Regions from separate parts of the Micromonospora sp. NPDC023644 genome, predicted to be linked through region 2. Evidence: riboswitches for the same ligand, from Rfam matches in the RefSeq annotation. Region 2 holds a riboswitch; each other region holds the start of a gene.
The links. Region 2 has a riboswitch for cobalamin ahead of AB0G08_RS25870 (hypothetical protein). Riboswitches for the same ligand answer to the same signal wherever they lie in the genome.

Region 1: it holds a riboswitch for cobalamin, as region 2 does, so the genes downstream of both, bluB (5,6-dimethylbenzimidazole synthase) here and AB0G08_RS25870 (hypothetical protein) in region 2, are expected to answer to the same signal.
Region 3: it holds a riboswitch for cobalamin, as region 2 does, so the genes downstream of both, AB0G08_RS10750 (ABC transporter substrate-binding protein) here and AB0G08_RS25870 (hypothetical protein) in region 2, are expected to answer to the same signal.

The regions. Positions count from the first base shown of each region.
Region 1 covers NZ_JBFABA010000017.1:27,699-33,917, forward strand. Annotated here, with positions in the region: gene AB0G08_RS15485 (crotonase/enoyl-CoA hydratase family protein) at 1-144, opposite strand, end outside; gene AB0G08_RS15490 (EamA family transporter) at 187-1,104, opposite strand; cobalamin riboswitch at 1,194-1,392, shown strand; gene bluB (5,6-dimethylbenzimidazole synthase) at 1,431-2,060, shown strand; gene AB0G08_RS15500 (Rieske 2Fe-2S domain-containing protein) at 2,296-3,147, shown strand; partial or broken gene AB0G08_RS15505 (LysM peptidoglycan-binding domain-containing protein) at 3,766-4,881, opposite strand; gene AB0G08_RS15510 (hypothetical protein) at 4,897-5,328, opposite strand; gene AB0G08_RS15515 (TadE/TadG family type IV pilus assembly protein) at 5,325-5,804, opposite strand; gene AB0G08_RS15520 (TadE family protein) at 5,789-6,219, opposite strand, start outside.
Region 2 covers NZ_JBFABA010000053.1:32,414-38,632, forward strand. Annotated here, with positions in the region: gene AB0G08_RS25860 (MFS transporter) at 1-823, shown strand, start outside; gene AB0G08_RS25865 (hypothetical protein) at 1,000-1,146, shown strand; cobalamin riboswitch at 1,480-1,609, shown strand; gene AB0G08_RS25870 (hypothetical protein) at 1,657-1,869, shown strand; gene cobN (cobaltochelatase subunit CobN) at 2,008-5,676, shown strand; partial or broken gene AB0G08_RS25880 (ATP-binding protein) at 5,673-6,219, shown strand, end outside.
Region 3 covers NZ_JBFABA010000010.1:46,216-52,434, forward strand. Annotated here, with positions in the region: gene AB0G08_RS10740 (ABC transporter ATP-binding protein) at 1-560, opposite strand, end outside; gene AB0G08_RS10745 (iron chelate uptake ABC transporter family permease subunit) at 560-1,639, opposite strand; gene AB0G08_RS10750 (ABC transporter substrate-binding protein) at 1,645-2,658, opposite strand; cobalamin riboswitch at 2,687-2,868, opposite strand; gene AB0G08_RS10755 (ATP-binding cassette domain-containing protein) at 2,933-3,604, opposite strand; gene AB0G08_RS10760 (ABC transporter ATP-binding protein) at 3,627-4,769, opposite strand; gene AB0G08_RS10765 (ABC transporter permease) at 4,766-5,635, opposite strand; gene AB0G08_RS10770 (ABC transporter permease) at 5,628-6,219, opposite strand, start outside.

The DNA.
Region 1 (6,219 bases), on a different contig from region 2:
CACCGAGGCGTCGGGGTCGGCCTCGAAGGCGCGGAACGCGTCGGCCAGCGCCCGGGCCGTCGGCCCGTCGACCGCGTTGCGGGCCGCCGGCCGGTCCAGGATCACCGTGGTCACCGCCGCGGCGCGTTCGACGCGTACCCCCATTCCGACAGCATGCCTTCGGCGGTGCCGGCGGCGCCAGGGGTGTCAGCGCGGGTCGGGGCGGCCCGGGCGGACCAGGGTGGCGCCCAGCGCGGCGCCGACCACGCAGGCCACGCCGGCCGCCTGCGGCCAGGCCAGCAGCTCGCCGAGCAGGACCAGCCCGACCAGCGCCCCGATCGCCGGTTCCAGGCTGAGCAGGATCGCGAAGACCCGGGCCGGCATCCGCCGCAGCGCCGCCATCTCCGCCGAGTACGGCAGCACCGACGACAGCAGCGCCACCGCCGCGCCCAGCGCGAGGGTCCACGGGTCGAGCAGCGCCGTGCCGCTGCCGGCCATCCCGAACGGCAGCACGGCCAGCGCGGCGACGGCCATCCCCAGCGCGAGGCCCCGGCTGCCCGACACCCTGGCGCTGACCGCCTTGCCGAGCAGCACGTAGCCCGCCCAGCCGACCGCGACGGCCACGCAGCACAGCAGCCCCACCCGGTCCACCCCGGTCCCGCCGAGCCCGCTGATCAGCAGCACCCCGCCGCCGGCCAGCGCCGCCCACGCCACGTCGACGAGCCGGCGGCTGCCGGCGAGCGACACCAGCAGCGGCCCGGCGAAGCCGATGGTGACCGCGACGCCCAGCGGCACCCGTTCCAGGGCCGCGTAGAAGGCGAGGTTCATCACCGCCAGGGCCAGCCCGAACGCCCCGACCAGGCCGGCGGTGCGCCAGCCCAGGCGCAGCCCCGGCCGGACCAGGACCAGCAGGATGAGGGCGGCGAAGCCGAGCCGCAGCGTGGTCGTGCCGCCGGCGCTGGTGCTGCCGAAGAGCTGCTTGGCGACGGCCGCCCCGACCTGGGTGGAGAGCATGCCGAGCAGCATCAGCAGCGGGGGCGGCACGGCCCGGGGCTGCCCCAGCGCGACGGTCAGTCTGGTCGCCGGCCGGGCGGCTGGCAGCGGGCGGGAGGAGAGTGCGTACACCCGGACCACAGTGGCCGGGGACGGGGCGGCCCGCGACCGGATTTCCACGCCCGCCGGACCGGGGCGGGCCGGGCGGCGCTAGCATCCCCGACGGCACGATCATGTGAGGTGCCCCGCGCGAGCGGGGAGAATCGGGAAGCCGGTGCGAATCCGGCACGGGCCCGCCGCGGTGACCGGGGAGCCACCGTCCACGCGTACGCGCAGCCACTGGCCCGCCCGGGCCGGGAAGGCGGACGGCCAGGCGTCGATCCGGGAGTCCGAAGACCGGCCTCGCGTCCGGTGCCCGCGTCCGACGTGGCGCGGGCCGAGCGCAGCGGGAGCCTGCCTTGGATCTGTACGACGTCATCTACCGCCGCCGGGACGTACGCGCCCAGTTCACCGGGGCGCCGGTGCCCGAGGAGACGCTGCACCGGGTGCTGGCGGCGGCGCACGCCGCGCCGAGCGTCGGCTACTCGCAGCCCTGGGACTTCGTCCTGGTGCGCGACCCGGAGCTGCGCCGCCGTTTCCACGAGCACGTCCACACCGAGCGGGACGCCTTCGCCGCGACGCTCGACGGGGAGGCGGCCGAACGGTTCGCCCGCATCAAGATCGACGGCGTCCTGGAGTCGACCCTGTCGGTGGTGGTCACCCACGACCAGGCCCGGGGCGGCCCCGCCGTGCTCGGCCGGCACGCCATCGCCGACACCGGGCTCTACTCGACCTGCCTCGCCATCCAGAACCTCTGGCTCGCCGCCACCGCCGAAGGGCTCGGGGTGGGCTGGGTGTCGTTCTACCGGGAGCCGTGGCTCGCCGACCTGCTCGACATCCCCGACGGGATCCGGCCGGTGGCGTGGCTCTGCCTCGGGCCGGTCACCCACTTCGAGTCCGTACCCGACCTGGCCCGGCACGGCTGGCGGCAGAAGCGCCCACTGGTCGAGGCGATCCACCACGACCGCTGGACGGCGCCGGAGGGCTGACCGGTCGGCCGGGATCGCAGGGCTGACCGGGCAGCCCGCCTGCGTCGCAGGGCTGACCGGCCGGAGGGCGCCGGAGGCTGACCGGTCGGCCGGCGTCGGTGTGGCGGGTCCGCGAGCGCGGCGGGGCGGTGCCCGGGGCGTCCCGTTACGGGTCGGCGGGGGCCTCGTCACGTACCGCTGCGGATCCGTCACGGCCGACCGGTTTGCGACGGCTCCTGCCGGGAAGTCGGTACGGGTGCGAGCACTCTTGACGAAGATCGAGCAGGCATCCGGCCTGGACCGGGTCGGCGACCGGTTGCAGCGCGCCGTCCAGGCCACCCTCCGACCACAGCGGGTCCGCGACCTGCTGCACGGCGTCTGGCTGGGCCACCCGCTGCACCCGGCGATGGTGCAGGTGCCGGTCGGCGCGTGGATCAGTACCGCCGTGCTGGACCTGATGCCGGGGCAGCGCCGGGCCGCCACCACGCTGTGCGCGGTGGGCACCGTCAGCGCCCTCCCGGCCGCGGTCGCCGGCCTCAACGACTGGGCGGCACTGGCTCGCGACCAGCGCCGGATCGGCCTGGTGCACGCCGCGTCCAACAGCGTCGGCCTGGCGTTCTACGCCGGCTCGGTGGCCGCCCGGATGACCGGCCGGCACAACCTCGGCCGTACGCTCGGTTTCCTCGGGCTCAGCGCCGCCAGCATGGGCGCGTACCTCGGCGGGCACCTGGCGTACAAGCAGGGCGCGCAGGTGAACCAGAGCATCTCCGAGCTGCACCGGATGAGCGACGGCTGGCACTCCATCGCGGACATGTCCGCCCTGCCGGAGCGCCAGCTGATCACCCGGGAGGTCGACGACGTCTCGGTGATCCTCTACCGGCACGGCGACGAGGTCACCGTGATGCTGGAACGCTGCCCGCACCAGAGCGGTCCGCTGGGCGAGGGCGAGGTGCAGAAGATCGACGGGCACGACTGCGTGGTCTGTCCGTGGCACGGCAGCGCGTTCCGCCTCAACGGCGGCGAGGTCGTGCACGGCCCGTCCGGCAACGACCAGCAGGTCCTGCCGACCCGCGTCGTCAACGGCGTCCTGGAGACCCGCCTCCCCTGACCGCACGCCACCCGCCCTGCCGGCCCTCGTGCCTTCCGGCCTCCGTGCCTGCCGGCCGCCGTGCCTTCCGGCTTTCCGGCTTTCCGACTGCCGTGCCTGCCGGCCGCCGTGCCTTCCGGCTTTCCGGCTTTCCGACTGCCGTGCCTGCCGGCCGCCGTGCCTTCCGGCACTCCGCTGTCGATCAAGAGGTTTGGGTCGAGTTCGATCTCCCTGGAATGACTAAACCTCTTGATCACCGAGGCGGTGTCGGTGTCGGTGGGGTGCGGGGCGGTGGTGGGGTCAGGGGCGGCGGTGGCGGCCGATCGGGGTGTCGCGGGGCGAGCCCGGGTGGGCCCGGTCGTGGCCGGTCAGTCCGCGCTCGTGGGTGCCAGCGCCGGGTGCCGTGGCGGTGCCGGGGACGGTCGTGCCCGCGCGACCGTGGCCGGTGGGGTGCCCAGAGCCCCGACCGATCGGGCGTGCGGTGTCGTGGGTGCCGGTGTCCTGATTGCCACGGTCGGCCGCGGTCGCGCTGCCGCGTGGGGTGGTGCCGGTGTCCCGGTAACCCGCGCCGCGCCCGCTCGTGGTGGTGCCACCGCGCGTTGCGGTGCCCCGGCGGGCGGCGGCCGTGGTCCGGGCCCCGCCGGCCGGCACGTGGCCCGGGCGGCGGCGTAGGCCCAGGACCGCGCCGATCTGCGCGCCGACGATGCTCGCCACCGCCAGGACGGCGGAGACCGCTAGGGGTCGGTTCACCCGATCGGGCTCGCCGGCCCGGGCGGCTCCCACCGTCACCGTCGGGGCCTGACCGGCGTCCGTCTCCGCCGGTGGCGGCACCGGGGCCTCCGCCGCCGGCGGGGGCGGCGTCGCCCGCCCGGGAGCGGCCTGGCCGGGCGCCGGCTGCGGGGCCGGTCGGGCGGGCGCGGGCGGGGTCGGGCGGGCGACGAGGCGGCCGGTGGCGTGCCGGCGGGCACCCCGGTCCTCGGCGTCCCCGGGAAGCCTCAGCAGCTGACCCGGGTGGATCCGGTCGGGGTCGCCGAGCCGGTTCAGCTCGGCCAGCTCCCGGTAGTCGGCGAACTCGTCCAGGTAGCGCTGCGCGACGGCGCCCAGGTGGTCGCCCCTGGCCACCCGGTAGACCGCGCCGCCCTCGTCCGGAGCGGCCGGAGCGGCGGAGGCGGTCGAGGCGGGCCGGGCTACCGGAACAGCCGTCGGGGCGGACGGGGCGGCCGAGAGTGGTCGCGCGGCCTGAGCGGCCGAGGCGGACCAGGTGTACGCGACCGGGGCGGACCGGGCGGCCTCCGTACCGGTCGTCTGCGCGGACGCGGCCGGTGCCGCCGGCAGGGCGTACGGGCCGGCGACCGCCGTCGCCGCGCTCGCCGCCGGGCTGGCCGCGAGGATCAGCGCGACCGAACCGACCAGCGCGGCGGCGGCCCGCTGCTGGCGACTCATCCCCGGCAGCCGGGGCGCGGGCCGGCGCAGCGCCTGGGCGCAGAGCTCGACCAGCACGGAGAAGGCGAACGTGGCCCAGCCGAACCAGCCGGCCAGCGCCAGGGCCCGCAGGAAGAGCCGCCCGTCGTCGCGGCTGGTCAGCGTCGAGCCGATCTCCGCGACGGTGGGCAGGTGGTCGGGCAACGGGTTGCCGGCCAGGGCGAGCAGCGCCACTGGCGCGCCGGCCAGCACCGCGCAGAGCACGACCAGCGCGCCGAACCCGGTCAGGATGCGTCCGGTCCGTCGTACGGCGGAACGCCCCGATGCGGCCATGGCTGCCTTCCCTTCCTACGGTGCCCCGGTGAGCGGCCGCGCGGTCGCCTCGCCGGAGACGGTGACGGTCTCGTCGAAGCCGAACAGGCCGAGCATGGATCTGTGGTGCGTGACGGTGACGCGTACGCGGACCCGGGTCTCCCCGTCGACGACCGGGAAGCTGACGGTGTGGCCGGCGGCACCGGCGGCGGCGAGGTAGTCCGCGACGGCCTGGCGGGCCTGAGGGCGGTCGATTCGGGGCGGCCCGCCCGCGATGGCGGTGGCCCGGTCGATGGCCTGGCCGCCGGCGCGGGCGGCCTCGGCCGCGAGGTTGTCGGCCCGCTGCAGCGTGCGCAGTTGGCCCGCGCCGTCGAAGGCCATGCCGATGACGGCGAGGACGCCGGTCATCGCCACCGCGAGGAAGATGCTCACCCGGCCCTGGTCGCGCCGGCCGGCGACGGCGGTCATCCCCGGCTCCGGTAGCGGTCCAGCGGCGACGTGAAGCTCGCCGACACGCGCTTGCCGGCGGGCATCGCCGGCAGGACGGACAGGCGCAGGTCCTCGTAGGAGACCGTGCACGCGATCCGGACGGTGACCGAGGCCTCCCGCCCGGCCGGGCTGCGGAACGCCGCGTCGAAGCTGGTGGGGGCGCCGCCCACCGCGCCGCTGAACGTCACCTCGGGAGTGCCGGCGCAGTTCAGGCCGCGCCAGTCGAGCTGCCGGCGGGCCGCGTCCCGGGCCTCGGCGCGGGCGGTGCGGGCGTCCCGGGAGATCGAGGCGGCGCGGGCGGCGTCGTGGGCGGCGGCGTCGATCGCCTCGGCCGCCACGGCGGTACGTCCGGCGACGCCCGCCAGCACGATCAGCGCGATGAAGGCCGGGGCGAGCACCGCCACCTCGATCGAGACCGAGCCCCGCTCGGCGGTACGGCTCACGGCGTGGTCCACCGTTCGACGGTTCCGTGGGCGGTCTGGCGCACCGGGAAGCTGACCCCGGGGACGACCGACAGGGACCGCCCGCGCACCGTGCAGGTCACCTCGGTCGCCGTGGTCTGGCAGCTCGGGGCGGGATCGTCCCAGCCGACGAGCCAGCCGCCGGCGGCCCGCAGGAACCGGGTGGCCCGGGCCTCGCCGGCCCCGGCCGGCGCCTGGTGCAGCCGCTGCGCGTTGACCGCGCTCTGCGCGGCGTTGAGCGCGGTGGAGCGGGCGACGAACCAGGCCGCGGCCTGGATCGAGGCGAAGAGCAGCAGCAGGATCAGCGGCATCACCACCGCCAGCTCGACCGGATTGGCCCCCCGGTCGACCCCGCCGACCGCGAGCCGCCGGGCGACGGCGGAGCGGAGCCGCCCGGCGGCGGTCGGAC
Region 2 (6,219 bases):
TCGTCTGGTGGCGGGTGAGATCGTGGGCAACGAGTTCGTCGGTCCGCCGGTCGGGGCGATGCTGTTCGTCATCGGTGCGGCGCTGCCCTTCGCCGTCAACGGCGCCTCGCTCGCGCTGGCCGTCATGCTCGTGCTGTCCCTGCCGCTGAGTCTCGCCCGCCCCGGCCCGGGACTCTCGGGTGCCGACGCGGACGGGCGGAGCCTTGCCGCCGACCCGGCGAGGCGCGGGGCGCTCGCCGGGCTGCGGTGGCTGGTCCGGCAACCCGTGCTCCGTACGCTCGTGGTCGTCGGTGCGGCAGTCGCCGCCGCGGACAGCGCCTGGTTCGCGATCTTCGTGCTGTACGCGCGGCAGAGCCTCGGTCTCGGCCCGCTCGGCTTCGGTCTGCTGTTGGCGACCGGCGCGGCCGGCGGGCTCGCCGGCTCCCTCGTCGCCGACCGGCTGATCGGCCGGTTCCGGCATCGTCCCGTGCTGGCCTGGTCGATGGCGGTCACGGCCGGGACGCCGGCCCTCCTGGCCGTCGCGCCGCACCGGATCGCCGCAACGGTCGTCGTCGTCACCACCAGCGCGTCGTTCGCGGTCCTCAACGTGGCCGCGCTGTCGGTCCGGCACCGCCTCGTGCCCGGCGACCTGCTCGGTCGGGTGGTCGCCGCCTCCCGGATGCTCTCCTACGGCTGCGCCGCGCTCGGGGCGCTCGCCGGCGGGGCGCTGGCCACCGCCCTGGGCATGCGGGCACCCTTCCTGTTCAGCGCGATGGTGGCGGTCACCGCGACCGCCGCCTGGTGGGCCGCGTCGCGCCCTACCGCGCCGGGCGACCCGGCCTGACGGGGAAGGACGCCCGCGCGCCGTGGGGCCGGCGACGGCGAGGCGCTGCCGGCTTCGAGCGTCACCCGTCGGCTCATCGCCGAGTGCGCCCGGGTGCCGGCGGCGCGGCGGGTCCCGGCCGGCTCGACGGGGTGACCCGGCGGGAACGGGAGGTGTTGACGGTGATCATTCCTGGGATGTCCGACACCGGGATCGAGCGGCACCCGCGCCTCAGCCGGGGCACCGTGGGGCCGCGCATCGGCCGGTTGCTGACGATGCTCTCCATCCGTGACCGGGCGCGACTGGTGATCGTGGGCCACGAATCGGGGCCCGCCGACCGGTGAGGTGACGTCGACCGTGGTGAACGCTCCGCCGGCACGTCGGGCGGGAAAGGGCGGTTCCCGTTCGCCGGAACGTGCCTGCTGGAGAAGGGCGACGGTACGCGGGTGCCGGGACGCAGGCGGCTGCCGGACGGGTCGGCCCCGGGCGCGTTTCGGGGCCACCGCCCGCGCATTCGGAGACCTCGACGTCGCATCGGCCGACGACAATGCCAAAAGCCCGCCCGAATGGATCATCCCATCGTTTCTCGTCGATCGGGGCGGCGGGTCGCTGGCCGGACGGGGTGGCGTTGACCGGCGGCCCCGGGGTGTGGCAGCATTCGCGGCCTGACGGCAGTGAAGGAAGCCGGTGCGATTCCGGCGCGGTCCCGCCACTGTCACCGGGGAGCGATCCCCCCTCGCGAGTCACGGCCGTGTGTGTGCGGTTGGAAGGCCGGGGGAGAGCGTCGATCCGGGAGCCAGGATACTTCGGCCGTCGGGAGTGACCCCAGGGCGTGGACACCCGAGGAGGACCCGATGACGCACCGCGTCTCCGCCATCGACGATCATCGTCGCATCGTGCCCCGGCGCGGCAGCGCGCCGGTGAGCAGCCGCCGTTTCGCAGCCCCGTCCGGCCACGCCGTGCCCATCTTCGGCCTCGCCGTGAGCTGCGGCCTGCCCGCCGTCGGCCGTGTCGTGCCCGCCGCCGGTTGCTCTGCCGCGGGCCGCGCCCGCGTCGCCCCTTCCTGACGCCCGCACCGGGCCGCGCCACCCCGCCGGCCCACCGCTGAGCCGTATCCCGGCCCGCCTGCACCGCTGAACCGCGCCCACCCCCGCATCGCCCGATCGGCCCCGCGCCGACCCGGGTGTCACTCTCCGGAGCCGCCCGTGCGCATCCTGCTGCTGTCCACCGCCGACACCGACCTGCTCGCCGCCCGCGCCAGCGACGCCGACTACCGGCTCGCCAACCCGGCCCGGGTCGCCGCCGACGCCGTGCCCGCGCTGCTCGACGGCGTCGACCTCGCCGTCGTACGCCTGCTCGGCGGCCGGCAGGCGTGGCCGGACGGGCTGGCCGCGGTGCTGGCCTCCGGCGTGCCGACGGTCGTGCTCGGCGGCGAGAACGTGCCGGACGCGGAGCTGATGGCGGCCTCCACCGTGGCCTCCGGGGTGGCCACCCAGGCCCTGGCCTACCTGGTCGAGGGCGGGCCGGAGAACCTCGCCCAGCTCGCCCGGTTCCTCTCCGACACGGTGCTGCTCACCGGCGAGGGGTTCGACCCGCCCGCGCCCACCCCGACGTACGGCATCCACGGCGAGCGGCCCGCGCGGCCGGACCGGCCGACCGTCGGGATCGTCTTCTACCGGGCGCACGCCCTCGCCGGCAACACCGGGTTCGTCGACGTCCTCGCCGACGCGGTCGACGCGGCCGGCGGCGACCCGCTGCCCATCTACTGCGGCTCGCTGCGCGGCCTCACCGCCGGCGCGGGGCCGCTCGGGCTCTTCGCCCGCTGCGACGCCCTGCTGGTCACCGTGCTCGCCGCCGGCGGCACGGTCGCCGCCGACGCCTCCGGCGGGGGCGACGAGGACGCCTGGGACGTGGGCGCGCTCGCCGCCCTGGACGTGCCGGTGATCCAGGCGCTCTGCCTGACCAGCACCCGCGAGCAGTGGGCCGCCAGCGACGCCGGGCTGTCCCCGCTGGACGCCGCGATGCAGGTGGCGATCCCCGAGTTCGACGGCCGGATCGTCACCGTGCCGTTCTCGTTCAAGAAGATCGACGCCGACGGGCTGTCCACGTACGCGGCCGACCCGGAACGGGCCGCCCGGGTGGCCGGCATCGCCGTGCGGCACGCCCGGCTGCGGCACGTGCCCCAGGCCGACAAGCGGCTCGCGGTCGTGCTCAGCTCGTACCCGACGAAGCACTCCCGGGTCGGCAACGCCGTCGGCCTGGACACCCCCGCCTCGGCGGTCCGGCTGCTCGCCGCCCTAGCCGACGCCGGCTACGACCTCGGCGACGCCCCGGTGCCCGACGACGGCGACGCGCTCATCCACGCCCTCATCGCCGCCGGCGGCCACGACGTCGAGTGGCTCACCCCGGAACAGCTCGGCGCCGCCGAGGCGCGGGTGCCGGGGGAGACGTACCGGCGCTGGTTCGCGCAGGTGCCGGCGGAGCTGCGGGAACGGATGCTCGCCCACTGGGGCGAGCCGCCCGGCGGGCTCTACACCGACGGCGGCGACATCGTGCTCGCCGGGCTGCGCTTCGGCAACGTGGTGCTGCTGATCCAGCCGCCGCGCGGCTTCGGGGAGAACCCGATCGCCATCTACCACGACCCGGACCTGCCGCCCAGCCACCACTACCTGGCCGCGTACCGCTGGCTGGCCGCGCCCGCCGCCGACGGCGGGTTCGGCGCCGACGCCGTGGTGCACCTGGGCAAGCACGGCACCCTGGAATGGCTGCCCGGCAAGGGCCTCGGGCTGGCCGCCGACTGCGCCCCCGACGCCGTCCTGGGCGACCTGCCGCTGGTCTACCCGTTCATCGTCAACGACCCCGGCGAGGGCACGCAGGCCAAGCGGCGCGCGCACGCCGTGGTCGTCGACCACCTCGTGCCGCCGATGGCCCGCGCCGAGACGTACGGCGAGCTGGCGAAGCTGGAGCAGCTGCTCGACGAGTACGCCACCGTGCAGGCGCTCGACCCGGCCAAGGTGCCGACCGTGCGGGCCCAGATCTGGGACCTGGTGCGCGCCGCCGAGCTGCACCACGACCTGCACACCGAGCGGATGCCCGACGCCGACGACTTCGACGACTTCGTGCTGCACCTCGACGGCTACCTGTGCGAGGTCAAGGACGTGCAGATCCGCGACGGCCTGCACATCCTCGCCGCCGTGCCCACCGGCGAGCCCCGGGTCAACCTCGTGCTCGCCGTGCTGCGCGCCCCGCAGGTCTGGGGCGGCGCCCGCGCGCTGCCCGGCCTGCGGCAGGCGCTGGCTGCCGCGTACGGGCTGGACGAGCAGGCGCTGCTCGCCGCCCCGGGGGAGCGGCTGGCCGTGCCCGAGGCGCTGACCGAGACCGTGGACGGGCCGGGCGTCACCGCCGCCGACGCGGTCGACCTGATCGAGGCCCTGGCCCGCCGGCTGGTCGTCGGCATGGAGACCCTCGGCTGGGACGCCGACGCCGTCGACGCGGTGGTCGAGGAGGTGGCCGGGCGGGCCGTGCCGGACGCCGCCGCGGTGCTCCGCTTCGCCGCCACCGAGCTGGTGCCCCGCCTGGACCGCACGACCGACGAGATCGACCGGGTGGTGGGCGCGCTCGACGGGCGGTTCGTGCCGCCCGGCCCGTCCGGCTCGCCCACCCGGGGCCTGGTCAACGTGCTCCCCACCGGCCGGAACTTCTACTCCGTCGACCCGAAGGCCATCCCCAGCCGCAACGCCTGGGACGTCGGCGTGGCCCTGGCCGACTCGCTGCTCGCCCGGCACCTCGCCGACACCGGGGAGTACCCCCGCTCGGTCGGGCTCACCGTCTGGGGCACCAGCGCCATGCGCACCCAGGGCGACGACATCGCCGAGGTCCTCGCCCTGCTCGGCTGCCGCCCGACGTGGGACGACCGGTCCCGCCGGGTCACCGGCGTCGAGGTGGTGCCGACGGCGGAGCTGGGCCGCCCCCGGGTCGACGTCACCGTGCGCATCTCCGGTTTCTTCCGCGACGCCTTCCCGCACGTGGTCGCGCTCATCGACGACGCGGTGCGGCTGGTGGCCGCCCTGGACGAGCCCGCCGAGGAGAACTTCGTGCGCGCGCACGTCGCCGCCGACCTCGCCGAGCACGGCGACGAGCGGCGGGCCACGGCCCGCGTCTTCGGCTCCAAGCCGGGCGCGTACGGGGCCGGGCTGCTGCCGCTGATCGACGCCCGCAACTGGCGCAGCGACGCCGACCTCGCCGAGGTGTACGCCGTCTGGGGCGGCTACGCGTACGGCCGGGGGCTGGACGGGCGGGAGGCGCGCGCCGACATGGAACGCTCCTTCGCCCGGATCGCCGTGGCGGTGAAGAACCAGGACACCCGCGAGCACGACATCGTCGACTCCGACGACTACTTCCAGTACCACGGCGGGATGGTGGCGATGGTCCGTCACCTCACCGGCGCCGCCCCGGCCGCGTACGTGGGGGACTCGGCGATGCCGCACGACGTGCGCACCCGCACCCTCGGCGAGGAGACCCGGCGGGTGTTCCGGGCCCGGGTGGTCAATCCGAAGTGGATCGCCGCGATGCGCCGGCACGGCTACAAGGGCGCCTTCGAGCTGGCGGCCACCGTCGACTACCTGTTCGGCTACGACGCCACGGCCGGCGTCGTCGACGACTGGATGTACGAGCACCTGACCGCCGCGTACGTCTTCGACGACACCACGCGGGAGTTCCTGGAGCGGTCCAACCCGTGGGCGCTGCGCGGCATCACCGAGCGGCTGCTGGAGGCGGCCGACCGGGGCCTGTGGGCCGAGCCCGAGCCGGCCACCCTGGACCGGCTCCGCGAGACGTACCTGGCCAGCGAGGGCGACCTGGAGGAGCGCTCATGACCACCTACCCGTTCAGCGCGGTGCTCGGCATGGACGACATGCGGCTGGCCCTGCTGCTCAACGCCGTCTCCCCGGCGATCGGCGGGGTGCTGGTACGCGGCGAGAAGGGCACCGCCAAGTCGACCGCCGTACGGGCGCTCGCGGCGCTGCTGCCGCCGGTCGACCGGGTGGCCGGCTGCCGCTTCGCCTGCGACCCCACCGCCCCCGACCCGTCCTGCCCGGACGGCCCGCACCCGGCCGCCCCGCCCGCCGAGCGGTGGCCCGCCCGGCTGGTGGAGCTGCCGGTCGGCGCGGCCGAGGACCGGGTGGTCGGCTCGCTCGACCTGGAGAAGGCGCTCGGCGAGGGCGTGCGCGCCTTCGAGCCGGGCCTGCTCGCCGCCGCCCACCGCGGGGTGCTCTACGTCGACGAGGTCAACCTGCTCCACGACCACCTGGTCGACCTGCTCCTCGACGCCGCCGCCATGGGCCGCTGCCACGTGGAGCGCGAGGGCGTCTCGGTCAGCCACGCGTCCCGGTTCCTGCTGGTCGGCACGATGAATCCGG
Region 3 (6,219 bases), on a different contig from region 2:
GTGGTGACCCCGGAGCGGCGGACCAGGTGCAGCAGGTGCAGCTGGTGGCCGATGTCGAGGTGGTTGGTGGGCTCGTCGAGCAACAGCAGCAGCGGCTGCTGGGCCAGGGCGCGGGCCAGCTGCACCCGCTGCCGCTCGCCACCGGAGAGGGTGTGCCAGCGGCGGTCGGCGTACCCGTCCAGGTCCACCCGGGCCAGCGCGTCCGCCGCGGCGGCGCGGTCGGCGGCGCTGTCGGACCAGCGCGAGCCGCGATGGGGCGTACGGCCGAGCAGCACCACCTCGCCGACGGTGAGGTCCAAGTCTGTGTCGGCGTGCTGGGCGAGCAGCGCGGCACGGCGGGCCAGCGTGGCCCGGGGCAGGGTGGCGACGTCGTCGCCGGCGACCGTGACCAGCCCGGCGTCCGGCGCGGCGAGCCGGGCGACGATCCGCAGCAGGGTGGTCTTGCCGCAGCCGTTGGGGCCGAGCAGCCCGACGAGGCTGCCGGGCGGCACCGCGCAGGTGACGTCGTCGAGGATCCGCCGGGCCGCGACGGACGAGGAGACGCCGGTTACGGTGAGCATCAGCCACGCACCTTCCGCCGGTGCAGCAGCACCACGAAGGCGGGCACGCCGAGCAGGGCCGTCAGCACGCCGACCGGCAGCTCCCGGGGCGCGAAGAGGGTCCGCGCGGCGGTGTCCACCCAGACCAGGAAGATCGCGCCGGCAAGGACGACGACGGGCAGCAGGCGCCGGTGGTCCGCCCCGGTGAGGAACCGGGCGGCGTGCGGCAGGATCAGCCCGACGAAGCCCACCGCGCCGCTGACGGCGACCAGCGCCGCGGTGAGCAGCGCGGTGGCGACCAGCAGCAGCCATCGGACCCGGGTGACGGGGACGCCGAGGGTCGCGGCGGCGTCCTCGCCGAAGGCGAACGCGTTGAGCGTGCGGGCGTACGCCGCCACCAGGGCGAGCACGGCGGCCAGGACCGGCGCGGCCCAGGCCAGGGCGGCCCAGTCGACGCGGGCCAGCGAACCGGAGAGCCAGAAGGTGATGCTCTGGGTGGCGTGCGGGTCGGCGACCCAGATGATGACGAACGAGGTCGCCGCCCCGCAGAGCTGCGCGACGGCCACGCCCGCCAGCACCACCCGGGTGGGGGCCAGGGCGGCCTGCCGACCGGCCACCGCGGCGACGACCACGAACGCGGCCAGCGCCCCGGCGAAGGCGCCCCCGGTGAGCGCGGCGACCCCGCCGCCGAAGCCCAGGACGAGGACCGCGACCGCGCCGAGCGACGCCCCGGAGGAGACCCCGAGCAGGTACGGGTCGGCCAGCGGGTTGCGGGTGACGGTCTGCATCACGGCGCCGGCGGCCGCCAGCCCGCCTCCCACCGCGGCGGCCCCGAGCACCCGGGGCAGGCGCAGCCGCCAGACGATGTGCTCGCGCAGCAGCGGCACCTCGGCGTGCGGGAGCCCCAGGCGGTCGGCCACGACCGACCAGACCGTCGACAGAGGAATGTCGGCCGGACCTACGGTGACGGCCGCGCCGATCGACACGACCAGCCCGGCCAGCAACGCCACCAGCAGCGCCGCCAGGCCGACCGGGTGGGCCGCGCGGGCCCCGGCGGGGGCGGTACGGCGGGCCGGACCGGGGGCGGCGCGGCCGGCCACGGCGGTCAGCGGTCCGCCCCGGCGGGCAGCTGCGCCACGCCCGCGGCGAGCGCCTCGACGCCGAGCACGACGCGCACCCCGGCGGAGGTGGACGAGAACGGGACGACGACGAACCGCTGCCCGGCCACCGCGGGCAAATCCTTCAGGCTGGGGTGCCGGGTGAGGAAGGCCCGCTTCGCGGCGGCCGCGTCCCAGCCCGCGTCGACCAGCACGATCACGTCGGGATCGCGGTCGACGACCGCCTCCCAGCTGGTGTCGGCCCAGCCGCCGCTGAGGTCGGCGAACACGTTCCCCACCCCGACCGCCGACATGATCATCTGAGGGCTGCCGCAGCAGGCGCCCACGCTCGGGGCGTCGGTGCCGGCGTCCCACCAGAGCACGGACACGTCCCGCGCGCCGCCGATCCGGGCGGCGGCCGTGGCGATCCGGGCCCGCTGGTCGGCGATGAGCTGCTCGGCCCGCTCCGGCACCCCGAAGACGGCCGCCACGTCCCGGATCTCGGCGAACACGTCCTCGACGGTCAGCTTCGCCGGCCGGTGCCGCTTCGGGCACCCGGCCGGCGAGAGGTACGTGCCGATGCCGAGTCCCGCGAGCGCGGCGCGGTCGCCGACGCCCTCGTCGCCGAAGGCACTGTGGAACGAGGCGTAGACGAAGTCCGGTGCCGCCTCCAGCAGCTTCTCCTTCGCCGGGTACCGGTCCGACAGCACCGGCACGGCGGCGTACGCGGCGGCGTGCTCCGGCAGGATCGCGTCGTCCAGGTACGCCGTGCCGGCCATCCGGTCGGCCAGGCCGAGCGCCAGCATGATCTCGGTGGCGGGCTGGTTCAGGGTCACCGCCCGCTCGGGCGGGGCGGCGACGGTGACCGGCGTACCGCAGTTGGTCAGCGTGACCGGGGCGGCGGACGGCGGGGGTGTCGTGGCCGGATCGTCCGTGGCGCAGCCGCCGAGCAGGACGACGAGGACGGACAGGGGCGCGGCAACGCGCCGGGACAGGGTGGGCCGCACAGCGCGCACGCGCATCGGGACCGCCTTCCAGCACCTCGTGGACGGGTCATCGCAGTGCCGTGGCCGGTCTCCTGGCTGACGGGAGGTGCGTCCGTGGCCGGCCTTCCCAGGCGTGTGACGCCCAGTGACCTCTTACGACGAGGGCCGCGAACTTCCCGATCACAGTGGCGAGGGCCGCACCGGTCTTGCACCGGCTTCCCGAACACCACGGCAGCGTCACCCTAGCCGCCGGCCCGCCCGGAAGTCACGGTGACGAACACCATGAGGGACGGTCGTTCCGCCGGGGCGGTCAGGGCTGCGGCGGGGTCGGCAGGTCGACCACCCGGGTGGCCCAGCGGGCCATCAGCGCCGGGTCGTGGGTGATGAGCAGGACCCCGGCGGCGTGCTGCCGCTGGTAGTCGGTGACGACGGCCGCGAGGTGCGCCTGGGTGGAGGCGTCCAGCATGGCGGTGGCCTCGTCGCAGAGCAGGTAGTCCGGCCGGTGCACGAGCGCGCGGGCGAGGCAGGCGCGTTGCAGCTGCCCGTCGCTGACCGCGTGCGGGCGGCGGGCGAGCAGGTCGGGCGTGAGGCCGACCAGGTCGGCCAGCTCCGCCGCCCGGGCCCGCGCCTGCGCCTCGGGTGTGCCGGTGGCGCGGAGCGGTTCGGCGATGATGTCGGCGAGGCCCAGCCGGGGGTCGGTGGCGGCGCGGGGGCTCTGGAACAGGATCGCGACGCGGGTGCGGACGGCGGCGGGCAGCCGGTGCCGGGCGCCCGCCACCCGGTGGCCGTCGAGGGTGACGTGCCCGGCCTCGGGGGCGTGCAGCAGGGCGAGGACCCGGGCGAGGGTGGACTTGCCGCTGCCCGAGGGCCCGCGCAGGCCGACCGTCTCGCCGGGGGCGACGCGCAGGTCGACGCCGTCGAGGACGCGCCGGCGGCCGTAGGAGACCGTGACCTGGTGGGCGGCGAGCGCGGTGCTGGTCATGCCGGCGCTCCGGCGGTGCTGGTCATGCCGGCGCTCCCAGGGTCAGCGGGTGGTGACAGGCGACCCGGCCCGGGGGGCCCGCCGAGGGCGCGGGCGGGGTGCGGCAGACGTCGGTGGCGCGGCCGCAGCGCGGGGCGAAGGCACAGCCGGGGGGCAGGTCGGTGAGCATCGGCGGGTGGCCGGGGACCGGCCGGAAGGCCCGTTCGGGCAGGGCGTCGAGCAGGCCGGCGGTGTAGGGATGGGCGGGCGCCGCGAACAACTCCGCGGTGGGCCGTCGTTCCACGATCCGGCTGGCGTACATGACGGCGACGGTGTCGGCGACCCGGCGGGCGGCGGCCAGGTCGTGGGTGATGAGCAGGACGGCGCCGCCGGCGTCGCAGCGGCGGCGCAGCAGGTCGAGGGTGTGGTCGACCAGGGGTCGGTCGAGGCCCGTGGTGGGCTCGTCGGCGAGCAGCAGCGGCGGGTCGGGGGCGAGCGCGAGGGCGGTGGCCAGGCGTTGGGCCATGCCGCCGGAGAGCTCGTGGGGATAGCGGTCGAGGTCGGCGGGGTCGAGGCCGACGTCGGCGGCGACCCGCTCGGCCGCCGCGGGCGCCTCGCGCCGGGTGTGCCCGTGGGCGCGCAGGGTCTCCTCCAGCAGCCGCCGGCCCGTCCGCACGGGGGTCAACGCGGTGGCGGGGCTCTGCGGCACCAGCCCGACCGCCCGGCCGCGTACGGCGCGGGCGAGGTGACGCTCGGAGGCGCCGACCAGGTCGGTCTGCGCCCCGGTGGGCGGGCGCAGGCGGGCGTGGCCCGTGACGGCGGCGTTGCCGGGGAGCAGGCCGAGCAGGGCGTGCGCGAGGACCGACTTGCCGCAGCCGGACTCCCCGACCACGGCCAGGAGTTCGCCCGGGTGGACGGTCAGGTGCAGGTCGGTGACGGCCTGCACCACGGCGTCGCGGAGCTGGAAGCGGACGGTCAGCCCGTCGACCTCCAGCAGCCCGGGCCGACCGTCGGCGGCGGTGCCGCCCGTGCCGACGGAGTCGGCCGTGGCCACGGTCCCGGCGGAGTCCGCCGGGGCGGCGGTGCCGGCCGTGGCGACCGTCCCGGCGGTGCCGGCCGTCGCGACGGTACCGGCGGGGTCGGGAGGGGCGGCGGTGCCGGCGGTGGGCTCGCGGGTGGTGGTCACAGGTTCAGCTCCGCTCGTACGCGCGGGTCGAGGCGGTCGCGCCACCGGCCGGTGAGGGCGGCCAGGGCCAGCGTGACGACGACGAGGAGCAGGCCGGGCACGATGCTGGCCCACCAGGCGCCGGTGAGCAGGGAGCGCTGCCCGTCGTTGATCATGTTACCGATCGAGGCCAGGTGCGGGGGCAGGCCGAGGCCGAGGAAGGACAGCGCGGTCTCGTGCCAGACGGCGTGCGGCACCATCAGCGTGGTGGCCAGCGCCAGCCGGGGCAGCACGTGCGGGAGCAGGTGCCGGGTGATCACCCGGGCGCGGCTGGCGCCGCCGGAGATCGCGGCGTCGATGAACGGCCGGGTGCGCAGGCTGAGCAGCTCGGACCGGACGATGCGGGCGGTGGAGAGCCAGTGCGTCAGCCCGATCGACAGGATCACCGCGCCCAGGCTCGGCCGCAGCATCGCGACGATGAAGATGCCCAGCAGCAGGTGCGGCAGCGCCGCGATGGTGTCGACCACCCGCATCAGCACCCGGTCGACCCAGCCGCCGAGGGTGCCGGCCACCGCGCCGACGAGGCCGCCGATCACGGTGGCGACGAGCGCGGCGACCGCGCCGACGAGCAGCGAGACCCGCAGGCCGTAGAGGCTGCGGTGGGCCACGTCGCGGCCCAGGTCGTCGGTGCCCGCCGGGTGCGCCCAGGAGGGCGCGAGCCGGGTGCTGGCCAGGTCCACCGCGCTCTCGTCGAGCGGCCAGAGGACGGGGGCGAGGAGGCAGGCCAGGCCCGCGCCGACGAGCACGGTCCAGGCGACGGCGGCACCGACCCGGCCCGTACGCGGCTTCGGCCGTCGGACCCGGACGGGCAGGGCGAGGTCAGTCATCGAGGCGTACCCGGGGATCGGCGGCGGCGTAGGCGAGGTCGGTGCCGAGGTTCGCGGCCAGCACCACGACGGTGGTGGCCAGGGTGGTGGCGGCCAGCAACGGGAAGTCGCTGCCCAGCGCGCCCTGGACGGTGACCGCGCCGAGGCCGGGCAGGGAGAACACGGTCTCCACCAGGACGGCGCCGCCGATGAGCTCCGGCAGGTGGGTGCCGACGAGGGTGAGGAACGGCAGCAGCGCGGTACGCAGGGCGTGGCCGAACAGGACGGTGCGGCCGGGCAGGCCCCGGGCCCGGGCGGCGAGGACGTGGTCGTCGCGGAGGCTGTCGGCGACGGCGTCCCGGATGAACAGGACGAACCACGGCGTCTGGGCGATCGCCAGCACGCCCACCGGCAGGATCAGGTGCCGGGCCACGTCGGCGGGGTCGGTGCCGGTGGCGGTGATGTCGGTGAGCCCACCCGCCGGCAGCCACCCGAGGGTGAGGGCGAACAGGGCGATCGCGGCCAGCCCGATCCAGAACACCGGCATCGACTGCACGGCGTACGCGGTGGCGCGCAGCCCCCGGTCGAACCAGCCCCCGCGCCGG